Regions from separate parts of the Kitasatospora sp. NPDC051914 genome, predicted to be linked through region 2. Evidence: riboswitches for the same ligand, from Rfam matches in the RefSeq annotation. Region 2 holds a riboswitch; each other region holds the start of a gene.
What was found. A riboswitch is a leader RNA that binds a small molecule or an ion and turns the genes downstream of it on or off. The one in region 2 is predicted to bind cyclic di-AMP.
Positions count from the first base shown of each region.

Region 1: another riboswitch for cyclic di-AMP. It lies ahead of AB0M03_RS28115 (transglycosylase family protein); the one in region 2 lies ahead of AB0M03_RS19165 (M23 family metallopeptidase).
Region 3: another riboswitch for cyclic di-AMP. It lies ahead of AB0M03_RS07120 (NlpC/P60 family protein); the one in region 2 lies ahead of AB0M03_RS19165 (M23 family metallopeptidase).
Region 4: another riboswitch for cyclic di-AMP. It lies ahead of AB0M03_RS30455 (transglycosylase family protein); the one in region 2 lies ahead of AB0M03_RS19165 (M23 family metallopeptidase).

Region 1 is NZ_JBFAXX010000049.1:31,794-38,810, forward strand. Features, by position in the region: gene AB0M03_RS28110 (cytochrome P450) at 1-1,114, shown strand, start outside; cyclic di-AMP (ydaO/yuaA leader) riboswitch at 1,308-1,496, shown strand; gene AB0M03_RS28115 (transglycosylase family protein) at 1,501-2,313, shown strand; gene eno (phosphopyruvate hydratase) at 2,518-3,804, shown strand; gene AB0M03_RS28125 (septum formation initiator family protein) at 3,903-4,337, shown strand; gene AB0M03_RS28130 (DUF501 domain-containing protein) at 4,334-4,990, shown strand; gene AB0M03_RS28135 (Ppx/GppA phosphatase family protein) at 4,987-5,928, shown strand; gene AB0M03_RS28140 (FAD-dependent oxidoreductase) at 6,357-7,017, shown strand, end outside.
Region 2 is NZ_JBFAXX010000027.1:20,300-27,316, forward strand. Features, by position in the region: gene AB0M03_RS19150 (sensor domain-containing protein) at 1-647, opposite strand, end outside; gene AB0M03_RS19155 (GNAT family protein) at 746-1,342, opposite strand; gene AB0M03_RS19160 (hypothetical protein) at 1,423-2,310, shown strand; gene AB0M03_RS19165 (M23 family metallopeptidase) at 2,336-3,106, opposite strand; cyclic di-AMP (ydaO/yuaA leader) riboswitch at 3,118-3,277, opposite strand; gene AB0M03_RS19170 (YiaA/YiaB family inner membrane protein) at 3,501-3,791, shown strand; gene AB0M03_RS19175 (4-oxalocrotonate tautomerase family protein) at 3,806-4,018, opposite strand; gene AB0M03_RS19180 (alpha/beta hydrolase) at 4,163-4,999, shown strand; gene AB0M03_RS19185 (TetR-like C-terminal domain-containing protein) at 4,999-5,565, shown strand; gene AB0M03_RS19190 (hypothetical protein) at 5,630-5,815, shown strand; gene AB0M03_RS19195 (PaaI family thioesterase) at 5,949-6,407, shown strand; gene AB0M03_RS19200 (hypothetical protein) at 6,569-6,784, shown strand; gene AB0M03_RS19205 (sensor histidine kinase) at 6,972-7,017, shown strand, end outside.
Region 3 is NZ_JBFAXX010000007.1:87,937-94,953, forward strand. Features, by position in the region: gene AB0M03_RS07090 (aminotransferase class V-fold PLP-dependent enzyme) at 1-258, shown strand, start outside; gene AB0M03_RS07095 (Lrp/AsnC ligand binding domain-containing protein) at 284-565, opposite strand; gene AB0M03_RS07100 (rhomboid family intramembrane serine protease) at 562-1,407, opposite strand; gene AB0M03_RS07105 (hypothetical protein) at 1,557-1,829, shown strand; gene AB0M03_RS07110 (NYN domain-containing protein) at 2,056-3,411, shown strand; gene AB0M03_RS07115 (NlpC/P60 family protein) at 3,591-4,619, shown strand; cyclic di-AMP (ydaO/yuaA leader) riboswitch at 4,978-5,168, shown strand; gene AB0M03_RS07120 (NlpC/P60 family protein) at 5,179-6,246, shown strand; gene AB0M03_RS07125 (NlpC/P60 family protein) at 6,485-7,017, shown strand, end outside.
Region 4 is NZ_JBFAXX010000057.1:33,172-40,188, reverse strand. Features, by position in the region: gene AB0M03_RS30465 (MFS transporter) at 1-1,137, shown strand, start outside; gene AB0M03_RS30460 (hypothetical protein) at 1,259-1,960, shown strand; cyclic di-AMP (ydaO/yuaA leader) riboswitch at 2,488-2,640, shown strand; gene AB0M03_RS30455 (transglycosylase family protein) at 2,642-3,694, shown strand; gene AB0M03_RS30450 (glycoside hydrolase family 6 protein) at 4,072-5,274, shown strand; gene AB0M03_RS30445 (endo-1,4-beta-xylanase) at 5,813-7,017, shown strand, end outside.

The sequences.
Region 1 (7,017 bases), on a different contig from region 2:
CCTCGCGGACAGCAGGCTGTCGAAGAACCCGGTGCACCACAGCGAGCAGGCGCACCGCTCCGGCCGGGTCGGCATCCCGGGCGAGCGGCAGGCCGACCTGATGACGCACCTGCTGAACATCGACCCGCCGGACCACACCCGGCTGCGCCGGCTGGTGTCCAAGGCGTTCACCCCGCGGCGGGTCGCGGAGTTCGAGCCGCGGGTGCAGCAGCTCACCGATCGGCTGATCGACTCCTTCGCCGGGCGCGGCACCGCCGACCTGATCCACGAGTTCGCCTTCCCGCTGCCGATCTACGCGATCTGCGACCTGCTGGGCGTGCCGCCCGAAGACCAGGACGACTTCCGGGACTGGGCCGGAATGATGATCCGACACCACGGCGGGCAGCGCGGCGGCGTCGGCCGGGCCGTGAAGCGGATGCGCGGCTACCTGGCGGAGCTGATCCACCGCAAGCGGGCCGACCTCGGCGACGACCTGATCTCCGGGCTGATCAGGGCCAGCGACCACGGCGAGCACCTGACCGAGAACGAGGCCGCGGCGATGGCCTTCATCCTGCTCTTCGCCGGCTTCGAGACCACCGTCAACCTGATCGGCAACGGCCTGTACGCGCTGCTGCGCAACCCCGGCCAGCGGGCGCTGCTCCAGGAGTCGCTGGCCCGCGGCGAGAGCGGCCTGCTGGAGACCGGGATCGAGGAGCTGCTCCGCTACGACGGGCCGGTGGAGCTGGCCACCTGGCGGTTCGCGACCCGGCCGCTGGTGATCGGCGGGGTGGAGATCCCGGTCGGCGACCCGGTGCTGGTCGTGCTGGCGGCGGCCGACCGCGATCCGGCCAGGTTCGCCGACGAGAACACCCTGGACCTCGCCCGCACCGACAACCCGCACCTGGGCTTCGGCCACGGCATCCACTACTGCATCGGTGCGCCGCTGGCCCGGCTGGAGGGCCGGGCGACGCTGGCGACGCTGCTGACCAGGCTGCCCGACCTCGCGCTGGACGCCGACCCGGCCGACCTGCGCTGGCGCGGCGGCCTCATCATGCGGGGGCTGCGCGAGCTGCCGGTCGCCTTCACCCCGCAGGCGGACGTTCCACCGCCGCCCGGGCGGGACGACATCGCCTGACGGTGTGTCGTGTCGCCGCCGCAAGGCCGGGACTGAACACTCATCAATCAGGACAAATCAGTATCGTTCGTGGGCGATAATCAGTTCGCCGTAATTCTTGCGTGATATGAGCGATATGAGCTTGTGATCGGTCGTCGGCTCTGCCTACTCTCCGAATCAGTCCGCAGCAGCGGACCCCGGCTGCGGAAACGCCGAATCCTGTCCGCCGCATCCCGGGCCTGACGACCGAAGACGAAGGACAGGGGCGGGGGAACCACGTTCGTCGCCGTCCCCACGGCTAGGGGTGAAGCCGCGTCAGCAGGACCCCTCCTGCGGCCGCGGCCGGGCCAAGCCTCCCGGTCCGAACCCGACAGCTCACCTCGCAGGCGTTCGGAGAGGGACAACCCATGCTCTTCACCGGACCTGGCCGCCACCGCCGCAGGACCTCCGCCGAGAAGGCGGTCGCCGTCGCGGGTGTCGCCGGTGTCGGCCTCGCCATGCCGCTGCTCACCGCGGCGGGCGCGCATGCCGCCCCCGTCTCGATCTGGGACAAGGTCGCCCAGTGCGAGAGCGGCGGGAACTGGAAGATCAACACCGGCAACGGCTACTACGGCGGGCTGCAGTTCAGCGCACGCACCTGGAAGGGGTTCGGCGGCGCCCGGTACGCGCCGCTCGCCCACCAGGCGAGCAAGAGCCAGCAGATCGCCGTCGCCGAGAAGGTGCTGGCCTCCCAGGGGCCCAATGCGTGGCCGGTCTGTTCCAAACGCGCCGGCCTGACCCGCGCCTCCGCCTCGAGTACCGGGGCGGCCGGCACCGCCCAGTCCGGCAGCGGGCAGCGCTCGGGCTCGCCGCGGTTCCCCGGCCACGGCGGGTGGGACGCGTCCGGCGGCGTGTACTGGTACCAGAAGGACGACCGCTGGTACTGGACGGCGCACCGCGAGATCTACGAGCGGCACCTGCCGCCGACCCCGGCCGAGCCGGCCGGCGGCGACGACGACGGGGACGCCGCGGCGGAGGACTCCGGGCGGACGATGCAGGCCGTCCCCGTGCCCGAGGTCGGCCGCGCGACGTACACCGTGCAGCCCGGCGACACGCTCTCCGGCATCGCCGCCGACCGCGGCACGGCCGGCGGCTGGGAGCAGCTGTACGCGAACAACAGGGAGGTCGTCGGCGCCGACCCCGACCTGATCCTGCCCGGCCAGCAGCTGCAGTTGGACTGACGGACCGACACTGTACGAACGGCCCGTCCGCCCGCGGGGCGGCACCCGGGGGCGGACGGCCGGTTTTGTGGTCCTTCAGGTGAACTACCGGCGAGTAGCCAGGTCACACGGTGAGACAGGGCCATGCGCGGCGTGGCCCTGCGGGCCCGTGCGGTTAGGCTCTGGTCGTAACGACCCTCATCCGCTTCCGCTAGGAGATGCCTCGTGCCGTCCATCGATGTCGTCGTAGCCCGCGAAATCCTCGACTCCCGCGGTAACCCCACGGTCGAGGTCGAGGTCGGCCTCGACGACGGCAGCACCGGTCGTGCCGCTGTCCCGTCCGGTGCCTCCACCGGTGCCTTCGAGGCCCTGGAGCTTCGCGACGGCGACAAGAACCGCTACTTCGGCAAGGGCGTGGAGAAGGCCGTCCTCGCCGTCATCGAGCAGATCGGCCCGGAGCTGGTCGGCTACGACGCCACCGAGCAGCGCCTGATCGACCAGGCCATGCTCGACCTGGACGCCACCCCCGACAAGTCCTCGCTCGGCGCCAACGCCATCCTCGGCGTCTCCCTCGCCGTGGCGCACGCCGCCTCCGAGGCCAGCGACCTGCCGCTGTTCCGCTACCTGGGCGGCCCCAACGCGCACGTCCTGCCGGTGCCGATGATGAACATCCTCAACGGCGGCTCGCACGCGGACTCCAACGTCGACATCCAGGAGTTCATGATCGCCCCGATCGGCGCGGAGTCCTTCTCCGAGGCCGTCCGCTGGGGCGTCGAGGTCTACCACACCCTCAAGGGCGTGCTGAAGGAGCGCGGCCTGTCCACCGGCCTCGGCGACGAGGGCGGCTTCGCGCCGAACCTGGACTCCAACCGCGAGGCCCTCGACCTGATCGTCGAGGCCATCAAGAAGGCCGGCTACACCCCGGGCAAGGACGTCGCGCTCGCCCTGGACGTCGCGTCCTCCGAGTTCCACAACGACGGTGCCTACACCTTCGAGGGCAAGGCGATCTCCTCCGCCGAGCTCATCGACTACTACGCCGAGCTGGTCGCCGCGTACCCGCTGGTCTCCATCGAGGACCCGCTGGACGAGTCGGACTGGGACGGCTGGAAGGCCATGACCGACAAGCTGGGCGACAAGGTCCAGCTGGTCGGCGACGACCTGTTCGTCACCAACCCGGAGCGCCTGCGCCGCGGCATCGAGACCGGCACCGCCAACGCGCTGCTGGTGAAGGTCAACCAGATCGGCTCGCTCACCGAGACCCTGGACGCCGTCGAGCTGGCCCAGCGCAACGGCTACCGCTGCATGATGTCGCACCGTTCGGGCGAGACCGAGGACGTCACCATCGCCGACCTCGCCGTCGCCACCAACTGCGGCCAGATCAAGACCGGCGCCCCGGCCCGCTCCGAGCGCGTCGCCAAGTACAACCAGCTGCTGCGCATCGAGGAGATCCTCGACGACGCCGCCGAGTACGCGGGCCGCGGCGCGTTCCCGCGGTTCAAGTTCGAAGGCTGACACCCCGCGGCTGACACACGGCCGCTGGACCGGTGCCCCGGCAACCACCCCGTAGGGTGGGGGCCGGGGCACCGGCGTGAGCAGGAGGGGTACGAGCGATGTGGAAGATCCCGGGACTGGCGGGGCGACCGCGCTTCACCAGCCGCGCGACCGTGCTCGTGCTCGTCCTGTGCTCGCTGGTGGCGATACTCGCCTACCCCGCACGGCAGTTCCTGACGCAGCGCTCGGAGATCGCCGACCAGCGGGCGAGGGCGGAGCACGCCCGGCAGCAGGTCGACGAACTCCGCCGGGCGAAGGCCCGCTGGCAGGACCCGGAGTACGTGAAGGCGCAGGCCCGCGAGCGGCTGCACTTCGCGATGCCCGGTGAGACCCCGTTCGTCTCGGTCGACCCGTCGGCCACCGCCGGGCCGGCCTCCGCCGACGCCCTGCCCACCGGCCCGGTCAGGGCCGCCAAGCCCTGGTACACCACCGTCCTCGACTCGGTCGACCTGGCCGACTCGACCACCGCCCCTCACGAAGACAGCACCCCATGACTTCTGAACAGCACCCCGGCACCCCCTCCGGCCCCGCCGTGCCGGACGCCGACGTCGCCGCCATCGCCGCCCAGCTCGGCCGGGTCCCGCGCGGGCTGCGCGGCGTGGCCCACCGCTGCCCCTGCGGCAACCCCGACGTGGTCGAGACGGCCCCCCGGCTGCCCGACGGCACGCCGTTCCCCACGCTCTACTACCTGACCTGCCCCAAGGCCGCCTCGCTGATCGGCACCCTGGAGGCCGACGGTGTGATGAAGGATCAGAGCGCCCGGCTCGCCGAGGACCCGGAGCTCGCCGCCGCCTACCGCGCGGCCCACGAGGACTACATCGCCCGCCGTGACGCCATCGAGGTGCTGGAGGGCTTCCCGAGCGCCGGCGGCATGCCGGACCGGGTGAAGTGCCTGCACGTCCTGGTCGGCCACTCGCTGGCCGCCGGACCGGGCGTCAACCCGCTCGGCGACGAGGCGCTCGGCATGCTGGAGGACTGGTGGGCCAAGGGCCCCTGCGTCTCCGCGGAGGAGGTGGAGGCCGCCGGCGAGCGCGTCCTCCGCAACCGCGCCAAGGACCAGGACCACGCCGCCGTCATCGCGGCCAAGGAGCAGAAGACCGCCGAGCGCGCGGCCAAGCGCGCCCGCGCCGAGGAGGAGGGCCAGTGACCGCGACCCGGGTCGCCGCGATCGACTGCGGCACCAACTCCATCCGGCTGCTGATCGCCGACCTCGACCCGGCCACCGGCGCGATCGCCGACCTCGACCGCCGGATGGTCATCAACCGGCTCGGCCAGGGCGTGGACTCCACCGGCCGCCTCCACCCCGACGCCCTGGAGCGCACCTTCGCGGCCTGCCGCGAGTACGCGGAGATCATCACCGCGCACGGCGTGGGGCCGGAGCGGATCCGCTTCGTCGCCACCAGCGCCTCCCGGGACGCCGAGAACGCCGCCGAGTTCACCGGGGGCGTGCACGCCGTTCTCGGCGTCACCCCGCAGGTGGTCAGCGGCGAGGAGGAGGCCCACCTCTCCTTCACCGGCGCCACCAAGGAGCTCACCGGCGGCCCGTTCAAGCCGCCCTACCTGGTCTTCGACCTCGGCGGCGGCTCCACCGAGTTCGTGCTCGGCGGCGAGGACGTGCAGGCCGCCCGCTCGGTGGACATCGGCTGCGTGCGGCTGACCGAGCGCCACTTCGCCGGCACCGAACTGCCCTCCGAGGAGCAGATCGCCCGCGCCCGGGCCGACATCGGCGCCGCGCTCGACACCGCCGCCGAGGCCGTCCCGCTCACCGAGGCGGCCACCCTGGTGGGCCTCGCCGGCACCGTCACCACGGTGGCCGGCATCGTGCTCGGCCTGCCCGCGTACGACTCCGAGAAGATCCACCACGCCAGGCTCTCCGTGGAGCAGGTCCGTGAGACCGCACTGAAGCTGCTGCACTCCACCCACGCCGAGCGGATGGCCATCCCGGTGATGCACCCCGGCCGGGCCGACGTGATCGGCGCCGGCGCGCTCGTCCTGCTGGAGATCATGGAGCGCACCGGTGCCTCCGAGGTGGTCGTCAGCGAGCACGACATCCTCGACGGCATCGCCTGGAGTATCGCCCCCTGACCTGCTGAGGGCCTTACCCGAGCGGCCCCGGAGCGCCCCCGCGGCGCCCGGGGCCGCCGCCTGTACCGCGTGTCGCGAGAACCTTCGTGAATTTCTTCACATGGCCGACCGGCCTTTCGGCGCACTCCGGTGTCCGGTCCGTCCGATATGTGGGACCGAAGGTCGCCCTCCGTGTTCGGCCAGCGGATCGCAGGCTGAGCTCGCCCGTCGGCGATGGATTCGAAATTCCGCTCGGGAACTCCGGCGTGACCGGGATCGTTGCTGCTCAGCGCGGCCGTGACCGCCCCCGGGCTCACCCGGCACCGCCCCGCGCGGTGAGCGGGCCGCTACACCCCCGAAATGCGGCCGCGCAGTGTAGCAGAGGGTGTCCAGAGGCTTGTGACGGGCCTCACGAAGTGCCCGTCAGATGGGGGTGGATACTTTCGGATATGAGCACCACGGAGCGTCCTCGCATCCTCATTGTCGGCGGTGGTTACGTCGGCCTGTATGCCGCGATGCGCATCCTCAAGAAGATGCGTTACGGCGAAGCGACCGTCACGGTCGTCGACCCGCGGTCGTACATGACGTACCTGCCCTTCCTTCCCGAGGCGGCCGGCGGCAACGTCGCGCCCCGCAACCTCGTCGCGCCGCTGCGCAGCGCCCTCAAGAAGGCGGAGGTGCTCACCGGTGCGGTCACCGGTGTGGACCACGCCCGCAAGGTCGCCACCATCCAGCCCGCGGCCGGCGACTCGTACGAGCTGCCCTTCGACTACCTGGTCGTCGCCACCGGCTCGGTCTCGCGCACCTTCCCGATCCCGGGTCTCGCCGAGCACGGCATCGGCATGAAGACGGTCGAGGAGGCGATCAGCCTCCGCAACCACGTCATGGCGCAGCTCGACAAGGCCGAGTCCACCACCGACGCGGACGTCCGCCGCAAGGCGCTGACCTTCGTGGTCGTCGGCGGCGGCTTCGCCGGTGTCGAGACGATCGCCGAGATCGAGGACATGGCCCGCGACGCGGCCAAGATCTACAAGACCGTCAGCCGCGACGACATGCGCTTCATCCTGGTCGAGGCGGCCAACCGCATCCTCCCGGAGATGGGCCCGGACC
Region 2 (7,017 bases):
AGGACGATGCCGATCGCCGAGACGCCGGCGATCTGCGCGGGCGAGGTGATGTAGTACTCGTGGTGGCGGCCGGCGTCGGTGGTGAAGTCGAACACCCGGTACCCGGGCCAGTCGGTGTAGCGGGCGAAGACCCAGTGGTAGAGCGGGTAGAGGGCGACGACCCAGCCGGTCACCAGGAAGGTGACGGTGAGGGCGAAGCTCAGCACCGCCCAGGGGAACATCACCACCTGGTGCAGCACTCCCCGCCAGCCGGCGCCGTCGGCGAGCCGCGCGGTGACGGCGCCCCAGAACCCGGCCCGGGCGGGCCGCACCGGCGCGGGCGCCGCGATGTCGGCGCCGAGCAGGGTGCGGGCGCGGTACCGCTCCAGTGCGCCGAAGCCGCGGGCCGCGGACAGCAGCAGGGCCAGCACGGGCAGGCCGAGCGCGGTGACCGCCAGGCCGAGACCGGCCGAGAAGAGCGTCACGGCGACGGTGAACGCGGCGATCGCGATCGGCAGGCCCGTGAGGACGTAGCCGACCTCCCGGTAGGTGGTGCCGGAGAACGGCGCCCGGAAGAAGCCGGGCCGGCGGGCGGCGGGCGCGTCGGCCGGGTGCCGGCCGGTGGCCGGGTGCAGTCCGGTGGTCGAGTACAGCGGTGCGGTGGTCATCGGGGCCCCCTCGGTGCGTCCTGGTGTGCACACCACGGTGCCGGACCGGCCGCTCCGGCGTAATGCAGCCCGCTGCCGGATCCGGGGTGGGGCTGGCCCTACCCCCGTCCTGCGGCGGGCTGCACCCACTCCTCCTCCAGCAGGGAGAACAGCAGGGAGTCGTGCCAGGTGTCGCGCAGGTGGAGGTCGTGCCGGATGCGGCCCTCCGGTTGGAAGCCGGCCCGGGCGAGCACCCGGGCGGAGGCGGTGTTGGCCGGGTCGACGCGGGCGGCGAGCCGGTGCAGGCCGAGGGTGCCGAACCCGAACCCGCAGAGCATGGCGGTGATCTCGCCGGCGTAACCGTTGCCCCAGGTGTCGCGGCGCAGCGCGTAGCCGATGGTGGCGGCGCGCTGCCCTTCGAGGCCGAGGACGGCGTTGCCGATCGGCAGCGCCTCCGGGCCGTCCTCACGGAGCGTCACGGCGAGGCGGTAGACGGTCCGCGGGTCCTTCTCGGCCTCTTCGAGGTAGAGCTCGATCTGGTCGGCGCACTCCTCCTCGTCGCGCGGTTCGAAGGGCAGGTAGCGGGCGGTCTCCGGGTCCCCGAAGATCGCGTGCAGGGCCGCGGTGTCCTCCGGGGTGAGCCGGAACTCGCGGATCGCCAGGCGCGGTCCGGTCAGGCGGACCTGTCGCACCGTCCGGACCTGTTCGGGTGTCATGGCGGCCGACCCTACCCTGCCGCCCCGCGACGGGCCCGCCGTGCCGCACGCCGGTCGCCGCACCGGCTACCGTACGGGGCGTGGACGACGAAGACCTGCAGCTCATCCCCCGTACCTGCGCCGAGGAACTGCTCGCCTGGGCGGATGCCGAGGGCCGCGCACCCGTCCCGGAGGAGGCGCTCCGGGAAGTGCTGACGCTGCTGGAACTGGGCGGCGCCCCGATGCACGACGGCCGGCCCGAGCTGGGCTCGGCCGTGCTGGAGCAGCTGTTGCACGAACGGCTCCACCTGTACGTGCAGCCGGCCGGCGACCCGGCGGCCTACGGGGAGGCGGTGCGGCTGCTGATCGACCGTCAGCGGGCGGCGCGGCGGCTGAACGCGAAGCGGCAGGAGCGCCTGCACGCCGAGGCGGAGTGGCAGGGCGAGCTGCTGGGGACGCTGCTGCGGCGGCCGCAGCTGCTGACCTGGCCGCGGCTGTACACGCTGCTGCTGCGCGCCGACGGCGTGGACACCGGGGATGCGGCGGCGGTGCGGGCCTGGCTGGACGCCTTCCGCGCGCTGGAGCCGGACGGCCGGACGGCGGCGTACGAGGCCCTGGTGGAGACCGGTGCGCTGGACGCGATGACCGGTGCGGACGCCGCACTGGGCTGGGGCGAGGCGCACCTGCTGTCGATCGGCATGGCCACCGACGGGGCACGGCGGCTGCTGGAGTACGGCCTGATGCAGCGCAGCTACCGCAACCTGGCGGCGCTGACCGCGATGGGCGAACCGATGCCGTTCGAGCTGCGGGGCGAGTTCGAGGACTTCGAGCAGGTCGTGGCGGACGTCGCGCTGTGGCTCTGCGGCGAGTGGACGGTGCCCGGGCTGCCGGCCCTGCTGGTCGCGGAGTACTCGGACCTGGCCCCCGAACCGGGCACCGAGGAACTGGAGGCGTACGCGGCGGCCCGGCAGACGCACGACGAGGAGTGAGCGAAGCCGGGGGCGTGCGTTTCGGCTAGGGCTGGACGCCGTGGGAGCGGAGCCAGCTCAGCGGGTCGACGGGGGCTCCGCCGCCGGGGCGGACCTCCAGGTGGAGCCGGGGCGAGGTGACGCTGCCGGTGGCGCCGACCGCGCCGAGGACGGTGCCGCGCTCGACCGGGCCGTCGGTGGTGGCGAGCCGGGCGAGGTGGCAGTACCAGATCTCGGTGCCGTCGGGCAGGGTCTGGACGATGCGGTAGCCGTACGAGCCGGCCCAGCCGGCCGAGGTGACGGTGCCCGGGCCGACCGCGGTGACCGGGGTGCCGGTGGCGGCCTCGAAGTCGAGGCCGGTGTGCAGGTGGGCCCAGTGCGAGCCGGAGGGGCCGTACTGGGTGCCCAGGGTGTAGCCGGTGGTCGGCAGGGCGAGGGCGGTGGCCTCCACGGCGGCCTGCGCGGCGCGGCGGGCCTCGGCCTCCTGGGCGGCGGCGAGGCGGGCGGCCTCGTCGGCGGCGGTGCGGTGGTCGGCCTGCTGCTGGATGCGGGCGGCGAGGGCGAGGCCCGGGTCGGCGTCGGGTGCCTCGTCGGGGACGGAGACGGCGGGCTCGGCAGCGGCGGCCGGGCCGGCGGCGGCCGCGGTGAGGCCGGCGGCACCGAAGGTGGCGGCCATGGTCGCGGTCACACCGAGCAGCGGGCTGCCGCCCCTGGTCTGGCGGGGCAGCCGGTGGCGGGCCTGTTCGGCCTGCTCCCAGGGGTGGTCGAGGAGCCGGGTGGCTGCGGCGGTGGGGTCCGCCGAGTGCGTCGACGCCACGGGGGCGCACTCCTTTCCTTCCCTCTCGCCGACCGGGTTAGCTGACGGGTTCGGAGCAGGAAGGTCTCCTACGGCTGGGCCACCGGCCCGGCCGATTCACCCCAAGGAAGGTGGTTCCCCGGCTCCCGGGCCCACCGTGAAGGCAGACGCGGGATTGAGCGACACGCGCACGGTGCCGTGTCGGTACGGCGTTGCCGACCGCGCTGCGTTATCAAACGTTAATGCTATGCCCGCCCTGATTCCAAGCGTCTGAGCCAGTGGATTCGTCGGGACTACGGGCACGATGGGCGATTTGCCATGGATTGTCGGTTGGATGGTGACTCAGGGTGATAAGCCGTCGAAGCTGAGTATCCGTACTCATGCCGGTCCACCGGCGCTCCGGGACGCTGCAGGCATGAGCGCACCCATGCAGCCCCGCACCACGGCCGCCTACTACGTGCAGGCCGTCCTGTCCTTCGCCCTCGCCACGGCCGCCCTCGCGATCGGGATCGCCTGCCTTCCGGTGGACGCCTGGGTGCGGGCCTTCCTGGCGGTCGCCCTGCTCTACGTCATCACCTCGGCGTTCACCCTGGCCAAGGTGGTCCGCGACCGCCAGGACGCGGGCGAGCTCGTCTCCCGGGTCGACCAGGCCAGGCTGGACAAGCTGCTGGCGGAGCACGACCCGTTCCGGGCGGACGGCCTCTGAGCCGCCCGCCCCGGTCAGCCGCCGGAGGCGGCGGCGCGGGCCCGCTTGGCGGCGAAGGTCTCGCCGCCGGCCGACCAGTTCTCGGCCGGGAGCTCTTCGATGGCGACCCAGATGTTCGACGGGTCCACCCCGGTGATCCGGGCGTACGTCGCGGTGAGCTCCCGGGCGATCTCCGCGCGCTGCTCCTCGGTACGGCCGACCAGCTGCTTGACGCTGATGAAGGGCATGACGCCTCGCTCTCTCGGTTCCCGCGGTCCGGCGGCACGCTACCGCAGGGCGGGGCCGCACTTGACGGCTAAGGCTATTAGCCATAGCTTTTTGGCTACAGGCAATCAGCCAGGCATTCAGCCACCAGGCCGAGGAGGCCCGCCGTGAACGACACCCGGAGCGCACTGAAGACCCGCCACCTGGACGTCCCGGGCGGCCGGCTGGCCTACGACGACACCGAGCAGGGCGGCGGCGTCCCGGTCGTCCTGCTCCCCGGCATGCTCGACCTGCGCGCCGCCTACCGGCACCTGCACCCGCTGCTGACCGCCGCCGGGCACCGGGTGGTCACCATGGACCTGCGCGGACTCGGCGAGTCCTCGACCGCCTGGGACGACTACTCGCCGACCGCGATCGCCGGCGACGTCCTCGCCCTGCTCGACCACCTCGGCATCCGCCGCGCCGTCCTGGTCGGCAGCTCGTACACCGGCGCCACCGTCGTCCGGGCCGCGGCCGACGCCCCGGAGCGGGTCGCCGGAATCGTCCTGATCGACGCGTTCTTCGAGAACTTCCCGCCCAACCTGCTGCAGAAGGCGATGGTCGGCCTGCTCGGCCCGGCCCTCACCTGGTTCCCCTCGCTGTGGGGCGCGGCACAGAGGTTCTACTACCCGAACCGGCGCCCGGCCGACTTCGACGCCTACCGCGCCCGGCTGGTCGCCGCGCTCAAGCAGCCCGGCCGCCGGCAGGCGGTGCGCGGGTACGTCCGCGGCGACTCCGCACCGACCGGCTGGGGCGCGGACGTCACCTGCCCGGCGCTGGTCGTCATGGGCGGCGCCGACCCCGACTTCCCCGACCCGGCCGCGCTCGCCGAGCGCCAGGCGCAGGCCCTCCGGGGCCGTAAGGTGATCATCGAGGGCGGCGGCCACTACCCCATGGCCGGGTACCCGCAGGCCACCGCCGACGCCCTGCTGCCCTTCCTGGACGAAGTGAACGAGGTCGCCTGATGCCCAGGGCCGGACTGAACCCCGCCGCCGTCGTCGACCACGCGGTCGGACTCCTCGACGAGCAGGGCCCGGAGGCGCTGACCCTGGCCGCCGTGGCCGGCCGCGCCGGCGTCGCCACCCCCTCGCTCTACAAGCACGTCACCGGCGGACTCGCCGAACTGCGCCGCCTGGTGGCCGTCCGGGTCACCGACGAACTGACCGAACGGCTCTCCCGCGCGGTGCTCGGCCGCGGCGGGGACGAGGCCCTCGCCGCCCTGGTCGACGCCTACGTCGACTACGCGGTGCGCCACCCGAACCGCTACGCGGCGCTCCCGCAGGCCCCGCAGGACGATCCGGAGCTCACCGCGGCCGCCGGCCGGCTGGTCGAGGTGATCCTCGCGGTGCTGCAGGGCTACGGCCTGGCCGGATCGGAGCTGATCCACGCCACCAGGACGGTCCGCGCGACCGTCCACGGCTTCGCCTCGCTGGCCACCGCGGGCGGCTTCCGGCTCGCCGAGGACGTCACGGTGTCCCGGCAGCGGCTGACCGGAGTGCTGGTCGAGGGCCTGCGGCACTGGCCGCGCTAGCCGTACCCGACCGCCCGTGGCCGGCCGGCCGTGACCTCGTGCCGCCGTGCGCGTTGTGCAGGGCATGAAGAAGCGCAGCATGCTCGCCTTTGCCTCCCTCGCCGTCGGCGTCGTCGCCTCGCTGACCACCCCGAGCGCCCACGCCGACATGCCCCAGCAGCGCATCGGCGACGCCAAGGCCGTCACCGGCACCGAGCTGCCGGACACCGCTGCCGACGGGCAGGCGACCACCGACGCCGACCTGCTGTAGGCCCCCACGGCACTCGGGCAACCCGTCAGGGGCGCCCGGGACTCCGGTACCGACGGGCCCGCGCCGTACGGCGCGGGCCTCGGTGCTGTCCGGGCCCGGGGTTGACTCCGGGCCGGTCGGCGGCGGAAGGTTCGTGGAGCACCCCCGCCCCCGCACCAGGACCGCCATGGACACCGTCACCGACCGACTCCGCAGCAACCTCACCGGCCAGCCGCTGCTGGCGACGCTGGGGGTGGAGATCGTCGAGCTGTCCCGCGGCCGGGTGGTGCTCGACCTGCCGGTCCGGCCCGAGGTCACCCAGCAGAACGGCTTCGTGCACGCCGGCGCGATCTCCACGCTCGCGGATGCGGCGGCCGGCGCCGCCGCGCTCTCCCTGATGCCCGAGGGCAAGGACGTGCTGAGCGTGGAGTTCAAGCTGAACCTGCTCAGCCCCGGGGTCGGCGAGCGGCTGCGGGCCACCGGGACGGTCGTCCGCAGCGGCCGCACCATCACCGTCGTCGGCGCCGAGATACGTTCGGTCAGCGGCGGGATTCCGGGCAAGGAAGTCGCGCTGCTGCAGGGCACGATGATCGCCGTCGAGCACGCGCCGTGACCCCGCCCGCGGCGAACGGCACCGGCCCGGGAGGATCCCGGGACCGCCTTGTCGCCGAATCCGGACAGAACCGGCCGCCCCACGGGGTAGACCTCACAGCGGACGGCGAGAACCCGCCCCGCACCGGCGGCACCCGGCAGGAACACGGAGGACGTGGAGAGATGACGCAGACGGCCCGCAGCACCGCGCCCGCCACCGGCCTCATCCCCGGGCAGCGCCCGCCGGCCGAACCCCCGGTCGTACCGGCGGCCGCCGAGCCGGAGACCGGTCTCGGTGCCGCTCTCCGCCGCGGCTTCGCCGTGGCCCGCGGCCTGCGTTCGCTACGGCCCGTCCCGGCGCGCACCCAGGAGCCGTACGGCGAGGTGGACGGCCAGTGACCTGCGCGGGTCCGGACGCCCGGGCCCGTCGGGGGAGTTGTCCGGCATCGGCGGAAGGGCACGGAAGGCGCCCCGGACACTGACGAAATGTCATGGCGGAAGTCGCCTTTTGACGCGTCCAGATCACCAATCCTGCGATCTGTTCACACTTACGTAGGATCATCATCCTAGAATTCGCCGCGTGACGATGTCTCAGTGGTGCGCAGCGGCAGCCGTTGTCCTCGCCGTCCCCG
Region 3 (7,017 bases), on a different contig from region 2:
CTGTTCTGCGCGCACCCGCTGGTGCGGACCCTGCTCGGCGGGGAGGAGGCCGCGCCCTCCGAGTGCGGTGCGCCGGAGCCCTCGCTGCCCGGGGAGCGGAGCCTGAACGCGATCCGGGTCAGCTTCGGCGCGGGCACCCCGGTGGAGCACGTGGACCGCTTCCTGGCCGCCGTCCGCGAGCTGGTCACCGACGGCGCCCGCTGGACCTACCGCAACGAGGGCGGCCGCTGCGTCGCGGACACCGACCGGGCGGCCTGAGCGGTCGCCCCTGGGCGGGTTGCCCCTACTCGTCGAGGCCGAGGGCGAAGGCCGCCTCGAGGTCGTGCTGGGAGTAGGTGCGGAACGCGATCTGGGTCTCGGTGTGCTCCACGCCCGGCACCTTGTTGACCTGACCCGGGATCACCTCGGCGAGGTCCTCGTGCCGGCGCACCCTGACCATCGCCACCAGGTCGTAGCTGCCGGTCACCGAGTAGACCTCGCTGACGCCCTCGATCGCGGCGATCGCCTCGGCGATCTCGGGGATCCGGTCGACGCTGGTCTTGATGAGGACGATCGCGGTGATCACTCTTCGGCTCCTGTGTGTGGGGTACGGCTCAGCGTATCGGCCGTCGGCCGGGCCCGTCTGCCCTGCCGGAGGCCCGCCGCCCACATCGCCAGCCAGCCCGCGCTGAAGCCGATGACGTGCACCAGGTACGCCACCCCGGGCACCGCCGGGCCGAGCGGCCACCACTGCAGGGCGAACCACAGGCCGAGCACCAGCCAGGCCGGGAACCGCAGCGGCAGGAAGAGCAGCAGCGGCACCAGGGCGGTCACCCGGGCCCTCGGGTACAGCCGCAGGTAGCCGCCGAGCACCCCGGCGATCGCGCCCGAGGCGCCGACCAGTGCGCGCGCCGATTCCGCGGAGTCGGCCTCGGCCAGCGCCCAGCCGTACGTCGCCAGGTAGCCGACCCCCAGATAGAAGAGGAGGAAGCGCAGCCGGCCGAGGCGCTCCTCCAGGTCGGGGCCGAACACGTAGAGGAAGAGGAGGTTGCCGACCAGGTGCAGCCAGCCCGCGTGGACGAACAGCGAGCTCAGCACCGACAGGAACGGGATCTTGTGCGGTGCGGGGGAGAGCGTGCAGCCCGGTACCGCCGGCGGCAGGGCGGCCAGCCGGCCGGCGTCCAGCGGACGGTCGGCCAGCAGTTCGGCGGGGACGGCGCCCCAGTGCTGCTCGAAGCGCTGCTCGGCGCAGACCCGGGCGTTGCCGGTGCCGTACCGCGGGTTGAGGCCGAAGCTGGGGCCGGCCAGCAGGACGACGGCGCTCAGTGCGATCAGCGTGTAGGTGACCAGCGGGGTGCGGGCAGCGGCCCTGGCGCCGGCGCCCGCCGGTTCGCGCACCGGTGCGGGGACGGGGGCGGGGACGGCCATACCGGCGAGCATTCCTCGGAGCCCGCACCGCGAACCGGCCGCTGCTGCAAGCGGGTGACCTGTCCGTTCCCCAAGACCGGTGACCGTCGGCCGGGCCGTACGCAATAGGCTTGGACGACCGGACCCGGGACCATCCGAGAGGACCTCCGATGACCATCGCCGCCCCCACCGCCGAGACCCGCTGGCGCTGCACGCTCTGCGGGAACCTCACCCGCTTCGACGTGACGCGCTCGGCCCGGGTGGTGGAGTACCTGCACTTCGACCTCAGCGGCGAGTCGAAGGTGGAGGAGACCGAGGTGCTCAGCGAGACCCTCGAATCGGTCCGTTGCCGCTGGTGCAACGCCGTCGACCAGGTCGAGCTCGTGGCCCGGCCCGGGGCCGAGGCCGCCGCGGAGCAGGCCGAGGACGAGTCGAAGGCCTGAGCCTTCCGCTTCCGACACACCCCGGTGGAGCTCCTGCGCCACCGGGGTGTGTGGCGCGGTGCCCGGCTGGGCACGGTAGACGGGACAATTGCACAGAGCGGTGCATTCGAGGGCAGCGGCCACCGGCCGCGCGGGCCCGGGGAGCAGGATCGGAGCCGAGGACGTGGTGGACGCAGCGAGCGGGCCGGCCGAGCCGCAGGGGCAGCAGCCCGCCGCGGACGCGGAGCTGCCGGACGCTCCCGGGGCCGGGCCGACGGCCGGGGACGCGCCGTCCGAGCAGTTGGACCGCCCGCTGCCCGAAGGGGTGCGCCGCCGTGTGGTGGGCATCGCCGCCGACGCCCTGGGCGCCATCCCGGTCGGCGAGCTGCCGTCCGGCCTGCGCCCGTACGCCAAGTTCACCCCCGCCCGGCGGGCCAAGTACGCGGGGACCGCGCTGGCCGCGGCGCTGGACGCGGAGCCGGTGTTCCGGGTCCGGATAGCCGATCGGCTGCGGCTCGGGCAGCCCGACCTGGTGAAGGCGCTGGAGTCCGGAACCGTTCCGGCCGCCGCCGATCCGATGGACGTGGCAGCCGCCGCCTACCTGCTGCGCCCGGTCGGCTGGAGCCGGCTGGTCGTCGACGCGGGGGACGAGGTCGAGCGGGCGGACGCCGAGGGCGCCGCCGCGGAGGCCGCCCGGGTGGTGGAGAAGCTCCAGGCGGAGCTCACCGAGGTGCGTGCCTCGGCCCGGGCGGACCTGGAGCGGCAGCGGGCCGATGCGGAGGGGGTGCGCCGGGAGGCGGAGTCGCTGCGCAAGCGCGTCCGCTCCCTGGAGAGCGACACCCGGCGCGCGCAGGCGGAGGTCCGCAAGCTGCAGGCCGAGTTGGACGCCGCCCGGGCCGCCGCCGCGGTCGAGCGCAGTGCGGCGGAGGGCGAGGCGCGCCGGCTGCGGCACCGGATCACCGAGCTGGAGACGGCCGCCGAGGCCGGCCGGCGTTCGGCGCGCGAGGGCCGGAGCGTGGAGGACATGCGGCTGCGGCTGCTGCTCGACACCGTGCTCCAGTCGGCGCAGGGCCTGCAGCGGGAGTTGGCGCTGCCGGTCTCCCAGCTGCGGCCGGCCGATCTGGTGGACGCGGTGGAGCCCGGTTCGGCGAACCCGCACGACGTGGCCCGGCGCGGGCTGGCCGAGGACGACCCGGCGCTGCTCGATCAGCTGCTGGCGATCCCTCAGGTGCACCTGGTGGTGGACGGCTACAACGTGACCAAGACCGGCTATCCGACGCTGCCGCTGGAGCAGCAGCGGATGCGGCTGCTCGGCGGGCTGGCGATGCTGGCGCAGCGCACCCAGGCCGAGGTGACCTGCGTCTTCGACGGGCAGGACCTGGACGTTCCGGTGATCATGGCGCCGCCGCGCGGGGTCCGGGTCCGCTTCAGCCGCACGGGGGAGACCGCGGACGAACTGATCCGCCGCCTGGTGCGGGCCGAGCCGCAGGGCCGGCCGGTCGTGGTGGTCTCCACCGACAAGGAGGTCGCGGACGGCGTGCGGAAGGCGGGAGCGCGTCCGGTCGCGTCGATTCTGCTGCTCAACCGGCTCGCCAGGCCCTGACGGGCCGTCGGCCCAGGTGGCGGGGTTGTGTCGGGGTGGTGAAATCCGGGTCCGTGCGACAAGTTCGCCCGGTCGGGGAGTGGCGCCGGGGACGGATCTTCACTAGGGTCTGGCGTCAAACCTATTTTCCGGACGTCCACTCGATCGGGTGAGTCCAGCAGGAAGAAGGAGCTAGTCCCTTGGCCTCCCACCGCCGTCCCAAGCAGCCGAGCCGCGCGCGGGTCACCGTGCTCACCGCTGCCGCCGCGACTGCGGTCGCCCTCTCGGCCCAGGCCGCCGCACACGCCGCGCCGGCCAAGCCGAGCAAGGACGAGGTGAAGGTCCAGGTCGACAAGCTGCTCGAGGAGCAGGAGCAGGCGGCCGAGAAGTACAACGGCGCCAAGGAGCGGGCCGACCAGCTCCGCAAGCAGGCCGACCAGCTGCAGGACCAGATCGCCCGCGGCCAGGAGCAGCTCTCCCAGGTGGCGTCCGGCCTGTCCGCGGTGGCCGCCGACCAGTACCGCACCGGTGGCGTGGACCCGACGGTCGCGCTGATGCTGGACTCGAACCCGGACAACTACCTCGACCGGGCGTCCAGCAACGAGCAGGCCACCGACACCCAGGCGTCCACGCTGAAGGGCCTGCGGGACCAGCAGCGCCGGCTGGACCAGCAGAAGCAGGAGGCCGCGGCCATCCTCGCCGAGCTGGACAACTCCACCCAGGCGCTGAACGACGCCAAGTCGGAGGTCCAGAAGAAGCTCTCCGAGGCCCAGCGCCTACTGAGCACGCTGACGGCCGCCGAGCGCGCCGCGATCCTCGGCAGTGACCGCGCCTCGCGCAGCGACGACCGCTACGACGTCGGCAGCCTGCCGCCGGCCGCGGGCTACGCGGCGACCGCCGTCTCGGCGGCGATGGGCAAGCGCGGCACCCCGTACGTCTGGGGCGCCACCGGCCCGAACTCCTTCGACTGCTCCGGTCTGATGGTGTGGGCGTACGCCAAGGCCGGCGTGTCGCTGCCGCGCACCTCGCAGTCGCAGGCGAGCGTCGGCACCCGCGTCCCCTCGTTGGCCGCCGCCCAGCCGGGTGACCTCGTCATCTACTACTCGGACGCGCACCACGTCGGCATGTACGTCGGCAACGGCCTCGTCGTCCACGCGCCGCGCACCGGCGACGTGGTGAAGCTGATGGATGCGGACATCCTGCCGATCAAGACCATTCGCCGCGTCTGACCCATCGGTAGCAATTCGGACATATGCCCCACCTGCGGCGTTTCTGACGCTGCATGACACGCCCGGGCGCGTCGTGATCACCGTGTGATCTCCGACACGCCCGGGCGTCGGCTTTGTCGGGCGTGCGGTGAAAACTCGTCAGCCGAGCGTGGATTATCGGTCACCGGCAGTCGCAATCACATTTTCACGACAACATTCCCCCGATGTTTTTCTGACAAGGATTTGAACGGATCACGGATCGGTTACTAGGGTCATGACCCACGGACCGCCGCACAGTCGAGCGCCCAACCCGGGCGACGGTGGCGGTCACCGCCGAGTCCGCGACGCAGCAGGGCAGCCCGACTGCCCACGGGGAGCCCCTGCGGGGGCGCTGTCGAACGGAGCCGGGGAACCACGTTTCCCCCGGGGTGAATCGGCGTCAGGTCGGCCGCGCCGGCCGGGCCGCGGATCGGACCGCGGACCGTGCAGGGGTGGCCGTGAGGCGTCGTAGGGCAATGCTTCCGGCCCGAACCCGTCAGCTCACCCGGTAGGCGGTGTGAGGAAGAAGGAGTCCGCCTTCGTGGCGTCCCATCGTCGTCCCAAGCCCGTCGGCCGTACCCGCGCCTCGATCCTGACTGCGGCAGCCGCCACTGCGGTGGCACTCTCCTCGCAGACCGGTGCGCACGCCGACCCGGCGCCCACCAAGGAGCAGGTCGCGGCCCAGGTCGACCAGCTCAACGAGCAGGCCGAGGCCGCCAACGAGGAGTACCTCGCGGCGACCGAGAAGCAGCAGGACCTGCAGAAGCAGGTCACCCGGCTCCAGGACCAGGTCGCCCGCCAGCAGGCGGAGGTGAGCGGCGTTCAGGGCCGCCTCGCCGAGGTGGCCGCCCAGCAGTACCGCGACGGCGGCATCTCGCCCACGGTCAAGCTGATGCTCTCCAGCAACCCCGGCGACTTCCTCGGCCAGGCCGGGGCGGTCAGCCGGATGAATGCGACCCAGGCCGACACGCTCAAGTCCTTCAAGGCCGAGCAGGCCAAGCTGGACGTCCAGAAGACCGAGGCCGAGCACAAGCTCGCCGAGCTGGACACCAGCACCCGGGCCCTCAAGGCCAAGAAGGAGGAGTTCCAGGGCAAGCTGGCCAAGGCCAGTGCCCTGCTGAACACCCTCACCCAGAAGGAGAAGGAAGAGCTGGCCGCGGCCGAGGCCCGCGCCGCGGCCGCCGCCAAGGCCACCGCCGACCGGGCCTCGCGCGACACCGTCCGTCCCGACCTCGGCACCGCCGACGTGCCGACCGGTTCCTACACCGCCCGGGCGATCGAGGCCGTGAAGTCCAAGCTGGGCTCCCCGTACGTGTACGGAGCCGCCGGCCCCAACCAGTTCGACTGCTCCGGTCTGATGCAGTGGGCGTACCGCCAGGCCGGCGTGTCGATCCCGCGGACCTCGCAGTCGCAGGCCGGTGCGGGCACCAACGTCGGCACCAACATCGCCAACGCCAAGCCCGGCGACCTGGTCATCTACTACAGCGACCGGCACCACGTCGGCATGTACGTGGGCGGCGGCCAGGTGATCCACGCGCCGCACACCGGCGCGGTGGTCCGCTACGTCTCGGCGACCGCGATGCCGATCTCGGCGATCGTGCGGATCTGACCTTCCGTCCGGCGGCCTGCCGCGGGCCCGGCTCCCCAGGGGGCCGGGCCCGCGGCCGTTCCCGCAGGCAGGCGGGCTGATTCGGCTGAATGTCCGATTGAAGGTCAAATATTCGTGGATGACAGGGTTTGGACTAGATCGGCGGGACTCGCTAACGTCTGCCCCCGGACCTCCGCGAGGACGACCGCCCGTCGGGGCGGCCGCGGGCGTCCGGCCGCAGGAACGGAGCCGCCGCCGCATGTCCGTGCACCGTCGCCCCCAACTGCCGGGCGGTCACGCCCTCGCCCGAGCCCTGGTGCTCACCGCCGCGGCCACCACCGCCGTGGGCGCCTCCGTCGGCACCGGCGCCTGGGGCGCCCCCGCGGCGCCGGCCGACCCCTCCCGGCGGCCGGCCGACGTCAAGTCCAGGGTCGACCGGCTCTACGACGAGGCCGAGCAGGCCAGCGAACGGGCGAACGCCGCCCAGGAGGAGCAGCGGAGGCTGCAGGACGAGGCCACCCGCCTCCAGGAGCAGGTCGCCACCGGGCAGGAGGAGCTCAACGGCCTCTACACCGACCTCGCCACCGCCGCCGCCGCGCAGTACCGGGACGGCGGCCTCGACCCGGCCGTCCGGCTGATGCTGGAGTCCGACCCGGCCGGGTACCTCACCCGGGCCCGCGCCCTTGACCAGGCCGCCGGCCGCCAGAGCGAGACCCTGCGCCGCGTCCTCGAGCGCCAGCGCAGGCTCGACCAGCGGCGTGCCGAGGCCACCTCCAAGCTCGCCGAGCTGGA
Region 4 (7,017 bases), on a different contig from region 2:
GCCGCGCTCGTCGCCGGGCGGGCGGTCTCCGGCGCGGGGGCCGCGCTGGTCATGCCCGCCACCATGGCGGTGCTGGTGCACCTGGCCGGTCCGGAGCGGCGGGTGCAGGCCGTCGCCTCCTGGACGCTCGCGGTCGGCCTCGGCGGCCTGGCCGGGAACGTCGGCGGCGGCCTGACCGCCCAGTACCTGCCGTGGCAGGCGCTGTTCTGGGCGATGGCACCGCTGGCGGCCGTACTGGCGGCGGCCGTGCTCCGCACCGTCCCCGACCTGCCCCGCCACGCGACGCCGGCCGACCCGGTGGGCTCCGCGCTGCTGATCGGCGGTACAGGCGCCGTGCTGTACGGCATCATCGAGGGCCCCTCGCACGGCTGGTGGTCGGCGCCGGTGCTCACCGGGTTCGCGGCCGGGGCGGTGCTGCTGGCGCTGTTCACCGGGCACGGGCTGCGGGCGCGGCGGCCGCTGGTCGACCCCCGGGTGTTCCGCTCCCGCCGGCTGCGCGCTGCAGCCGTGGGCACGGCGGCGTCCTTCTTCGGCCTGTTCGCGCTGTTCTTCGTCAACTCGCAGTTCCTGCAGTACGCCAAGGGCTACTCGCCGGCCCGGACGGGGCTGGCGATCGTGCCGCTGACCGTCGGCATGGCCCTGGTGCCGCGGCTCGCCGCGCGGTTGCAGGACCGGCACGGCGTGCGCCTGGCGGCCGGTGGCGGGCTGGCCCTGATCGGCGGCGGGCTGCTCGGCGTCTCCACGGCCGGCCCGGCCACGCCGTACCCGGTGTACGCGCTGTGGCTGCTCGTGCTGTCGGCCGGCATGGGGCTGTGCGCCCCGGGCCTGACCCACACCGTGGTGTCCGAACTCCCCGGTCACCAGGCCGGGCTGGGCGCCGGGCTGAACACCGCGGCCCGGGAGCTCGGCGCGGCGCTCGGCGTCGCGGTCGTCGGCACGGTGCTCGCCTCGCACGCCGGTGGCGGATCTCCGCACGGCCCGGCCGAGTTCACCGCCGGGATGGCGGCCGGCCTGCGGGTGGTCGCGGTGCCGGTGCTGCTGGCGGCCGTCGCCGTGACGCTCGGCCTGCGCGGCCGGCCCGCCGGCGCCGGCCCCGCGGCGGTTCCCCGGCCCGTGGCGGACCGGAGCGCGAGCTGACCCGCGCACGGGTGACCAGTGTGCACGGGTGACCGACACGGGCCGACCGCCGGCCCGCCGCCTCCCGGCCGGCCGGCACCCGGCCGCGGGGGCGGCGGGCCGGTTTGCCACCATGCCTGTCATGACCGTCATCGTTTCCGTCGACGCAGCGGGGTGCGGCTGCGCGGCGCGCCGCCCCTGGTCCCCCACTCCTCCGCCCGGGTGGGCGCGGGCCGCCGGAACGTCGCTGGCCCGCTGGGCGGCGCCCGGGTGCGCCGCGTCGCCGTACGGCGGCCACGGGTTCGCGCCCGCGGAGCGGGCCCCGGTGGCGGGCGAGGTGCGGATGGTGGGGATGGACGGCCCGTTCCTCACCGAGGGGCCGTTCTGGTGCCTGTTCGCGCCGCCGTCCACGGTGGCGAACTGCGCGCCGGACTGCCCGGAGGAGCTGCCCGCGCACGCCATGGTCCGCTGCACACCGCTGGCGGTGGCGGACGCCCGGCCGGGCGGAGCCTGGGTGCGGGTCTCGGTGGACGAGGTGGTCGGACTGACGGAGGCCCAGCAGCGGTGGGCACCGTCCGCGGAGGGATCGGTGACGGACTGGCTGCCGCCGGAGGGCGCCGGGGTCGATCGGACGAGCTTCCGGCACGGCGTCTTCCGGTACGTGGAGTGGTCGGCGCAGGGCGACCTGGGATGGTGGGCGGTGCTGCGGGAGGACGGCGACCGGCCGGTGCTGCTGCTGGCCGAGTCATGGTCCTTCGACGAGAACGACGTGGCGATGGGGCACCGGCCACTGACGGACGGGGAGGCGGCCGCGGTGCTGGCGTGCTGGCCACCGGAGGACTGACGGCCGACCCGGTCGGGGCCCGGTCGGACGGCTTGCCGATGCTTTCCGTTCCGCCACGAACGGTGCCGGTCCGGTGTTCGTGTGTCGCGCCCGAACGGCGGCGCAAAGATCCTCCGGAGCCTCCGTTCGTGCCGTGATCACCCCGGTGGGGCGGGCCCCCCGGGGCCGCCCGCCGACGGTCCGCCATTCCCCGCACACGGCAACGGAAGCGGCCGCCCGCATTTCCGGCGCGGAATTTCGCCGAATTTCCCGGGGAATTCGTCCGGGACCGTCCGCCGCGGACACGTCAGGCCGGGCCGACATCCCCCGTGACCTGCACGGCGACCCGTCGGCACCCCGTCGACAGCCGTTCGCATGACGGGACGTGTGGCCGAAATGCACGCCTGCGACATCTCAGCACTCGTGATGATTGTGTGATGTTCAGGATGCTGGCTTGTTATCGCGGTGACGATCCCTCTAATCTCCACCTCAGCCCGACAGCACGGGCACCCGAGGCGCGGCACGCCGAACCCTGCCCACCGCGTCGAACGGGTCACCGACCAGACCCTGGGCAGGGACGGGGGACCCACGTTTCGACGCCGCCCCCACACGGCTAGGGGTGAAGCCGCGTCCGCGCGGCCGGGCCACCTCCCCGGTCCGAACCCGACAGCTCACCTCGCAGGCGTGCGGAGAGGGAACTCGATGGGTTTCATCGGCTCCGGCCGTCACCGCCGCCCCACCCAGACCGAGCGCGCCGTCGCAGCCGCCGGCGTGGCCGGTGCAGGTCTGGCGATCCCCCTGCTCACCGCCACCGGCGCCCACGCCGCCCCGGTCACCACCTGGGACGCGGTCGCACAGTGCGCCACGGCGGGCAACTGGACCAAGGCCACCGGCGACGGTACCTACGGCGGACTCCAGTTGGACCTGCGCACCTGGGTCGCCTACGGCGGCGACCTGTTCGCCTCCACCCCGGACCGCGCCACCAAGGACGAGCAGATCACCGTTGCGGAGCGGGTGCTCGCCGACAACGGCGCCAAGGTCTGGGGCAAGTGCGCCACCACCGCGGGGCTGACCGGCGAGGGCAAGCCCGAGACCGTCGTGCCGACGGAGACGGCCACGCCCGCGCCGACCACCACGGCTCGCGGTGCGGCCCCGGTCTTCCCCGGTATGCAGGGCAAGGACGCCAACGGCGTGTACTGGTACCAGGCCGGCGGCCAGTGGTACTGGACCACCAGCCAGGAGATCTACGACTACTGGACCGGCCCGGGCGCCACCCGGAACGACCAGGGCGACAACTCCGGCAACAAGCATTCCGCCACTCCGCCGACCCCGTCCGCCCCGACCACCGCGCTGCCGCCCACCGACACCGTGCCGGGCACCCCCGGCGCCACCACCCCGGCCCCGGGCACCACCCCCGGCACGCTCCCGGGGACCACGGCGCCGACCGCGACCGACCCGACGACCGGTCAGCCCGTCACCGGCGTCCCGCCGGTCACCGACCCCGTCGGCGCGGCCACCGGCCCCGCCGCGCCCGCCAGCACGGACCAGGCCCCGGCGGCGGCCACCACCGCGCCGCAGGACTCCCCGGGCACCCCGGAGGCGACCACCTACACCGTGGCGGCCGGTGACACGCTGTCCGACATCTCCGACAAGAACAAGCTCGGCGGCTGGAAGCACGTGTACGACAGCAACGAGTCGACCATCGGCGAGAACCCGGACCTCATCAAGCCCGGCCAGGTCCTCAAGATCAAGTAACCTCGCGGGCACGACGCACGACGGCCCCGGGCAACCGCCCGGGGCCGTCGGCGTGCTGCGCGTGCTGCGGCTCAGATCCTGCCGGTGCCGGCGCCCGCGGCGTCCGGTTCGTCCGGCGGGCGATGGGTGCGGTCACCACGGAGGTGGAACCCGGCATCCTGGGGCTGCTGTGGCGCGAGGGCGTCCGCCGGCAGCGCTGAGGCCGGACGGCCGGCCCGGGCGCGGGGGCGCCTTCCGTCTCCGCGCCCAACATCCCTTTCTGCGCGGAGTCTTGACGCGCCGAGTGGCGCCGACTAGACATTCCCTCGCGCTTGGGAGCGCTCCCACACTATGGAGGAAGCCCCGGCGCCCCCGTCCGCCAGCCCTAGGAGCCGCACGTGTTCCGCCACCGCCGTCGAATCGCGGCAGCGAGCGCCGTAGTCGCCGCCGTCGCGGCCTGCTGCCTGCCCTCCCCCGCGTCCGCCGCCACCGGCCGGGAGCGGGCCCCCGCGCCCGGCACCAGGTTCTACGTGGACCTCGACAGCAAGGCCCTGCACCAGGCCGCCGCCGACCTCAAGGCCGGCGACCACGCCGGTGCGCTGGCCATGGCGAAGATGGGCTCGCACCCGGTCGCCCAGTGGTTCAACGGCACGGCGACGCCCCAGGAGACCACCAAAGCCATGGCGAAGCTGCAGGCCAGGGCGGCCCTGCAGCGGCAGGTCCCGGTGACGGTGGCGTACAACGTGCCCGGCCGGGACTGCTCGCAGTACTCCGCCGGCGGCGCCTCCAACTCCGCCGAGTACGCCGCCTGGATCGACGGCCTCGCCAAGGGCATCGGCGACCGCCGCACCGTGGTGGTCCTGGAGCCGGACGGCCTCGCACTCAGCCCGTCCTTCTGCGGCGGCACCGCCCAGCAGCAGGCCGACCGGCTCGCCGAGATCAACGCCGCCGTCGACCGGCTGACCGCACAGCCGCGCGTCGCCGTCTACCTGGACGCCGGCCACAGCGGCTGGCAGTCCACCGGCACCATGGCGAAGCTGCTCGTCGACGGCGGTGTCGGCCGGGCGCAGGGCTTCTTCCTCAACGTCTCCAACTACCAGCGCGACGCCGACCTCGTCCGCTACGGCACCCAGATCGCCAAGTGCACCTGGTACCTGACCCACACCCCCGGCGCGGTGGCCGACGACTGCGCCGACCAGTACTGGCCGCAGGCCGATGCGGACGCCTGGTACGCGTCCCACGTGCCGGCCGGCACCGAACTGCCGCACTTCGTCATCGACAGCAGCCGCAACGGCCAGGGCCCCTGGACGCCCACCGCGACCTACCCCGACCCGCAGACCTGGTGCAACCCGCCCGGCCGCGGCCTGGGCACCCGGCCCACCGCCGACACCGGTGTCCCGCTGCTGGACGCCTACCTGTGGATCAAGGTCCCCGGCGAGTCGGACGGCAGCTGCACCCGCGGCACCACGGGCGGCATCGACCCGGAGTACGGCTCCGCCGACCCGGCCGCAGGTGCATGGTGGCCCGCCCAGGCCCACGCCCTGGCCGCCGGCGCCTCCCCCGCCCTGCGCTTCAACACACCCGCACCAGCGGGCCACTGACCCACCCCCCAGCACGCCCGGTACCACCCACCGGGTATGTCGTCTGCTCGCCTTCGGGCCCTCCTGACCCGGCGCCGACGGTCGTCGCTCCGTCGCTGCGCTCCCTCGCTCGCCCTCCTCGCCCGCCGACGGGCAGGAGGGGCCCACCCTTTCGGCACCGGCGGGCCCTCCGGCTCGGGGCGCCGGGCGCCGCCTGCCTCGGTCAGCAGCGGCGCCCGGCGCTTTTTCGCGCCCAAGGGGCGTCGAAACTTTTCGGGACATGCGCCTGACCAGTGTCCGCATCCGGACGGTCGCGCGTCCGATGCGACAGCCGAAGACCTGCCTTGAGCGCGCCCTGACCGACTGTCAGCAGGTGGAGAAACTTTCGGCACTTATCTCGAAACTTGTTATTGACGCAGCCTCAACAACAACGACATACTCGTCGGCGATCGACCTCCCGCCGCTGGCCGCGTGGCGGATGCACCACACCGCAACAGGTCCCACCCAGCCTGTCCGGGCGGTTCCCCACGGCCGTCCGGCCAACGGAAAGAGGTTGTCGATGATCCACCGCTCCCCCGGGTCCCCGGGGCTGCTCCGCCGGGTCGCACTGGCCGGCACCGCGGGCCTGCTCGCCGCGGCCGGCCTCGCCGGTGCGGCCAGCACCGCCCACGCCGCCAGTACGCTCGGCGCGTCCGCGGCCGCCAAGGGCCGCTACTTCGGCACCGCCGTCGCCGCCAACCACCTCGGCGAGTCGGCCTACGCGACCACGCTGGACACCGAGTTCAACGCGGTGACCCCCGAGAACGAGATGAAGTGGGACGCCGTCGAGGCCACCCGCAACTCGTTCAACTTCGGCTCCGCCGACCAGATCGTCGGCCACGCCCAGGGCAAGGGCATGAAGGTCCGCGGCCACACCCTGGTCTGGCACTCCCAGCTCCCGAGCTGGGTCGGCGGCCTGGGCGCGGCCGACCTGCGCACCGCGATGAACAACCACATCACCCAGGTCATGACCCACTACAAGGGCAAGATCTACGCCTGGGACGTCGTCAACGAGGCCTTCCAGGACGGCAGCAGCGGTGCCCGGCGCAGCTCGCCCTTCCAGGACAAGCTCGGCAACGGGTACATCGAGGAGGCGTTCCGCACCGCCCGCTCGGTCGATCCGGGCGCCAAGCTCTGCTACAACGACTACAACACCGACGGGCAGAACGCGAAGAGCAACGCGGTCTACGCGATGGTGAAGGACTTCAAGCAGCGCGGGGTGCCGATCGACTGCGTCGGCTTCCAGTCGCACTTCAACAGCGCCTCGCCGGTGCCGAGCGACTACCGGGCGAACCTGCAGCGCTTCGCCGACCTCGGCGTGGACGTGCAGATCACCGAACTCGACATCGAGGGCTCGGGCTCCGCGCAGGCGGCGAGCTACACCAGCGTGGTCAACGCCTGTCTGGCCGTCTCCCGCTGCACCGGCATCACGGTCTGGGGCATCACCGACAAGTACTCGTGGCGCAGCAGCGGCACCCCGCTGCTGTTCGACGGCAACTACGGCAAGAAGGCCGCGTACACCGCCGTGCTGACCGCCCTCGGCGGGTCCTCCTCCGGTGGCGGAGGGGGCGGCGGTACGGCCTCCTGCACGGCCACCTACAGCCTCACCCAGAGCTGGAACGGCGGCTTCAACGGGCAGGTGACGGTGAGGGCGGGCAGCACCGCGATCACCGGCTGGACGGTCACGGTGACCGTCACCCCGCCGCAGAAGGTGTCCGCCACCTG